2 regions of the Priestia sp. TSO9 genome follow, and region 1 is predicted to be linked to the other one. Evidence: riboswitches for the same ligand, from Rfam matches in the RefSeq annotation. Region 1 holds a riboswitch; the other holds the start of a gene.
The links. A riboswitch is a leader RNA that binds a small molecule or an ion and turns the genes downstream of it on or off. The one in region 1 is predicted to bind ZMP and ZTP.
Positions count from the first base shown of each region.

Region 2: another riboswitch for ZMP and ZTP. It lies ahead of LJC66_RS12215 (phosphoglycerate dehydrogenase); the one in region 1 lies ahead of LJC66_RS03825 (glutamate/serine transporter AimA).

Region 1 is NZ_JAJEKD010000009.1:194,469-197,646, reverse strand. Features, by position in the region: gene LJC66_RS03825 (glutamate/serine transporter AimA) at 1-1,439, opposite strand, end outside; ZMP/ZTP riboswitch at 1,495-1,573, opposite strand; gene LJC66_RS03820 (cupin domain-containing protein) at 1,959-2,558, shown strand; gene LJC66_RS03815 (DUF3311 domain-containing protein) at 2,936-3,139, shown strand; gene LJC66_RS03810 (sodium:solute symporter family protein) at 3,139-3,178, shown strand, end outside.
Region 2 is NZ_JAJEKD010000013.1:794,645-797,822, forward strand. Features, by position in the region: gene htpG (molecular chaperone HtpG) at 1-1,319, opposite strand, end outside; ZMP/ZTP riboswitch at 1,530-1,608, shown strand; gene LJC66_RS12215 (phosphoglycerate dehydrogenase) at 1,777-2,976, shown strand; gene LJC66_RS12220 (hypothetical protein) at 3,101-3,178, shown strand, end outside.

The sequences.
Region 1 (3,178 bases):
TTTTCGCTTCCTATGTAGGAAATAAAAATCATGCACGCTAAATAGATAAGCATCCAAGCCCCGGTTAAAAATTCTTTTTTAAAGCCCACCCATTTATTTTTCGCTTGGTAATAAAAATAAACAGGCAGGCCAATTGCCATAATAAAGATCACTTCACCTGTAAGTGGCCACCTTGCCCAGTAAAGCGTCAAGGAAGCAAAAACGAAGCCGCATGGCGCAATAACTGATGCCCCTTTTAAATAAAATGGACGGTAAAAGTGTGAAGCCGTTTTTCTTAATGTTATAAGCGCTACAGGACCCATAATATAAGAGATAAGCGTCGCTACTGAGATCACTTCTGCTAAGACACCCCATCCTCTAAATAAAAAGAGAAACAAAAAGCAAGCTGCTAAATTTAGCCACATAGCTGAGCGCGGGACATTGTAAAGTGGATGAAGAGTACCAAATATCTTTGGCAAATATCCATTTTGCTGCATCCCGTATAACATTCTAGAAGTAGTTGCCGTATATGTAGCACCTGTGCCGGAAGGAGAAACAAATGCGTCTGCGTATAACACAATTGTTAGCCAGTTAATTCCAAGCGCAATCGCTAAATCAGCAAAAGGAGAATTAAAATTCAAATGATTCCATCCATCAGCAATTGATGACGGACTTACTGCTCCGATAAAAACAATTTGCAATATAATGTATACAATTCCTGCAATAAAAATTGAACCAATTACAGCTACCGGAATCGATTTATTAGGTGATTTTGCTTCTCCTGCCATATTTACAGGACTTTGAAACCCATTAAATGCAAACACAATACCTGATGTTGCCACTGCCGTTAAAACACTGGCCCACCCATAAGGGGCAACCCCATGCTCACTTGAAAAGTTTCCACTATGAAAACCAGCAAAAAATAAAGCCCCTGCCGTTAAACCAGGAATAATTAATTTAACAATCGTAATAAATGAGTTTGCTTTAGCAAAGAGATTTACCGTCCAATAGTTCATAAAAAAGTAAACGAATAATAACAAAGACGCAACTGCCAACCCCTTGGACGTCAAAATTCCATTATCTACTAATTCGTGAGTCCAGCGAGCCCATTTCCACGGCCAAGTACTCATATATTGCACAGATGCAATAGCCTCCACTGTTATCGTTGAAGCGATTGAAATCCAGTTAGCCCAAGCAGCCAAAAAACCAATAAATGATCCGTGTGAATACTGAGGATATTTAACCATCCCCCCTGCTTGTGGAAACATCGCGCCCAGTTCAGCATATGATAGAGCAATGGTCAAAATAACCACCATTCCAATAACCCATGAAAAAATAGCCGCGGGTCCCGCAATTTGAGCTGCTTTCCATGCTCCAAACAGCCACCCTGAACCGATAATCGAACCTATGCCTGTCATGGTTAAAGCAAATGTTCCCATCTTCCTTTGCATATTGCTCATCCAAATCTACTCCTCTTCCCTAGGAAAATAAAAAAACACTTGCGAAAATTTCTCAAGTGTTTGCCCAGGCGCGCGGCTTATACGCTATATGCTCCCCCATGGTCATCCATGTTGCGCCAGTCACATATAGGAATATATTTTTTATCAGTATATAACATTCATTTCTATTACTCAATACACAAAAATGTTTACATTACTTTTATAAAAATAATAAATTATTCGTAAAATTCCGAATAAAACTTCTAAAAACCTCTTTTTAATTACAAAAATAACTAAAATCCTATCTTTTCTTGTTGTTTGATTCTTTTACTCCACGAGTAGATTACCTTCTAAAGATTATACTAATATATAGTATTCATTTACATAATAAGAATTAGCAGCTATATATCCATAGAATTCTTGCACTAGACCCTTTACTTATATACAATATGAAGAAAAGATACTAAAGTGAACTGTCCACCACTTAGCTACGCTTGAAGTGGGAGACTTCTTTTAGGAAAACGTTAAAACCTACATATCATGCACTTCGCAACAAATGAAGTACTTCGAGCAAACTTCTCTGTTTACGCAAGCAAAAAACAGGGAAAATTACGAAAAAAGATTGTTAGAGGGATGCTTATGAATTATGCAAATGTAAAAGTTCTTTATTTTGATGACGACGGAACCATTCCAAATCACCCTCGTCTTCCAGTTTTATTGTATGAACACGTATTTATTAGTAAGAAAGAGAAAGTGGAGAGCATTTTTAATTCTCACAACTGGAAAAACAGCTGGGTAGGTGGCATACATGATTTTCACCATTACCACAGCAATTCCCATGAAGCACTAGGCGTAATTAGCGGATCTGCACGTTTAAAACTAGGTGGACATATGGGGGAAAATATCGTGGTGCACGCTGGCGATGTGCTCGTACTTCCTGCAGGAACAGGGCATATGCGTCTGCAGTCAACTGCTGATTTTAAAGTGGTTGGAGCTTATCCAGAGGGCATGGATTACAATTTACGAACAGGAAAACAAACTGATCGCCCTCACGTATTTGATGAAATTGCACAAGTACCTATTCCTACAACAGATCCTGTTTATGGCGACAAAGGACCATTGACAGAGTGGTGGAACTAGACAAGCACTTATTGTCTAGTTTTTTTATTTGCTCTGTTTTATTCTTTCCATGAATCTCTATTTGAACATACAAATTCTTTTCTTATGATGCAATAGCAATATACTTTATCTCAGCGAAATAACAAAAACTTCCCGGTCAAAACTAAATTTCTTCTTTTTCGTGCTTTTTTTGCTTCAAGAGCAGCTTCGCTTAGATTATTCCCCTTTTTTTCTTTCATAATCATTTCAAATATACTCTCATCACAAGCTCTTTTTTGTTTTTCTAAAAAAATTTTCATAGATTATAACGAAATTTTCAAAAAACTTATTGCTTTACCATGTCAGACTTGCTATCATAGTGAACATTGTTAGATAAATTTTTAATAGGAGGAGTAAAATTGAACAGAAAATTCATAATTTTTATTTTATTCATCATTCCATTTATTGCTCAATTCGCTGTTTTACCTTTTGTAAATAACATTCATCCAATTATTTTTGGATTACCTCTTTTGCATTTATGGTTATTTTTATGGGTCTTCTTAACGCCTGTGTGTACATTTATTATTTATCGTTTACAAAAATCTTGGGGGGACATTGAATAATGCAAGGAAATTTAACGGCACTTTTAATCACATCAGCAA
Region 2 (3,178 bases), on a different contig from region 1:
GATTCGCCTGATGCATAATAGATATACTTTTGATCCTCAGGCATGCGCGATACATACTCATCTAGTGTTACGAGCTTTTTCTCTGTAGAAGAATAGAATAAAAGCAGGTCTTTTAATACGTCTTTGTTGCTGCCAAAGTCACTGTAAACGCCGTACTTCAACTGGCGGCCAAATGATTCATAAAACTTCTCGTACTTTTCACGTTCGTTTTTAAGCAAACTTTTTAATTCATTTTTGATTTTCTTGCCGATGTTTTTGGCAATCAGCTGAAGCTGGCGATCTTGCTGTAAGATTTCACGCGAAATATTAAGAGATAAATCTTCAGAATCTACCATACCTTTCACGAAGCTAAAGTAGTCTGGAAGAAGATCTGCGCATTTATTCATAATTAATACGCCGTTTGAATACAGTTCAAGTCCTTTTTCAAATTCTTTTGAGTAGTAATCAAACGGACTATTTTCTGGAATAAATAAAATAGCATTGTAGCGAATCGTTCCATCCACATTAATGTGAAGGTGAGTGAGCGGTTTATCAAACCCGTAGCGCTTTTCTGAATAAAACTGCTCATAGTCTTCTGAAGTCAATTCATTTTTGTTTTTCTTCCAGATCGGTACCATACTGTTGATAACTTGCTCTTCTGTATAATCTTCTAGCTCGTTATCAGAACCTTCTTTAGGACGTTTTTCCGTTATGTCCATTTTAATCGGGTAGCGGATAAAGTCTGAATATTTTTTAATGATCTCTTTTAAACGATACTCTTCTAGATACTCATCATATGTTTCATCTTCTGTATTTTCTTTGATTTTTAAAATGATTTGAGTTCCAACCGTTTCTTTTTCGCAAGGTTCGATTGTATAACCATCAGCACCAGTAGATTCCCATTTATAGGCTTCATTGCTGCCTAACGCTTTACTAATCACCGTTACGACATCTGCCACCATAAACGCTGCGTAAAACCCAACGCCGAATTGGCCAATAATCGTGTGTCCGTCCTTTGTTTCATTTTCATTTTTAAACGCAAGGGAACCGCTTCGCGCAATTGTGCCCAAGCTGCTTTCAAGCTCTTCTTGCGTCATGCCAATCCCAGTATCCGTAATGGTTAAGGTACGGTTAGTTTTATGTGGTGTTACTTTTATGTAATAGCTTTCTTTGTTAAAACGCAAGGAGTCGTCTGTTAAGGCTTTGTAATAAATTTTATCGATTGCATCGCTTGAATTTGATAGAAGTTCTCTCAAAAATACTTCTTTTTGAGAATAGATGGAATTAATCATCATCTCTAATAATCGCTTTGATTCGGCTTTGAATTCTTTTTTTGACATAAGAAGTTCTCCTTTCCAAATAGGGCTTATAAAATAATTAGCACTTGAGTGGATAGAGTGCTAATCACTCTTTTTATTTAACATGTATTAGGATATTTGTCAATATATTAGGAGATTCACTAAAGAGATTAAAAATTAGACTGAAAAAAGCAAACTTTTAAAAAAAGGTTGAACGTTCTGAAAGAGTTTGCTAGAATATACTTAATTTCAAAGACTATATGTGACTGGCGAAACGCGGATAACCGTGAGGAAGCATATAGTGACGTAGCCGTTCGCCTGGGCAGAGGTAAGGGATTAATACATATCTCTTACCTCTTTCTGTTTAGGGGGAGAGGATATAGAAGTTATCAGACATGTAGGCTAAAAAACCAGACTTTTAAAAAAATTAAAAATGAAGTTCCTTTATCCAAAGGTAAAAACATGTAAAATTACGATGATAATCAGAGGAGAGTACAAAATGAGCACATTAACATTAGAAAAAGTACAAACAATCAAAACATTAAACAACATTGCACAAAAAGGTCTAAATGTTTTTAATCAAGAAGGTTATCAAATTGACAACGACAGCGAAAATCCAGATGCGATTGTCGTGCGTAGCTTTAACATGCACAGCATGGCATTTGACCAAAATTTAAAAGCCATTGCACGAGCTGGAGCAGGAGTTAATAATATACCGGTGGACGCTTGCACGGAGCAAGGTATCGTTGTATTTAATACGCCAGGAGCTAATGCAAACGCAGTAAAAGAAATGGTTTTAACTACAATTATGGCTTCTTCTCGTAACTTATTTGCTGGAGTTGAATGGACAAAAGGATTAGACGGCCAAGGTGATCAAATTCCTAAGTTAGTTGAAGCAGGTAAAAAACAGTTTGTTGGAAAAGAAATCAAAGGTAAAACATTAGGCGTTATTGGTTTAGGTGCAATTGGTGCTCTTGTAGCAAACGACGCGCTTGATTTAGATATGGACGTAATTGGTTTTGATCCATTCATTTCTGTTAATACAGCTTGGAATTTGTCTCGCAACGTACAGCGTGCAATGTCTCTAGAAGAACTATTTGCAGCATCTGACTATATTACGGTTCACGTTCCATTAACGGACGACACAAAAGGTGTTTTCAATAAAGAAACGTTTAGCATCATGAAACCTGATGTTCATATTTTGAACTTCTCACGCGGTGAGCTTGTAAACGAAGAAGATATGAAAGCTGCTCTTGAAAGTGGAAAAGTTGGACGATACATTACAGATTTCCCAAATCAAAATGTCTTGAACATGAAAAATGTTGTACCAATTCCTCATTTAGGGGCATCAACTCAAGAATCAGAAGAAAACTGTGCGGTAATGGCAGCACGTCAAGTGAAAAATTTCTTAGAAACTGGAAACGTTAAAAACTCAGTGAACTTCCCGAATGCATCTCTTCCTTACACTGGGAAAAAACGCGTAGCTGCTTTCCATCACAACGTTCCGAATATGGTAGGACAACTTACGCAAGTATTCTCAAACTACAATTTAAACATCGCAGATATGGTGAACAGAAGCCGCGGTGAATATGCGTATACAATGATCGATATTGACAATCAAGTAAGTGACGAGATTGTGCCTGAGCTAGAAGAAAAAATTGGTCAAATTGAAGGAATTATTACAAGTCGTATTATCTAATTCGGTTACCCTCATATTTTAGTGTTGCAGCCCTAACTTAGAAAAGTTAGGGCTGTTTTTACATAGTGTTTATCTTCATATCATTTCCTTCATTCCCATAGCATATAGAAATACCTTTAAAGAGGTGAGCGTTTTGTCAGGAGAACTGATAGGAATTTTGATAGGGTCACTCATCGCGCTGGCAGGAACATTCATTACGTCT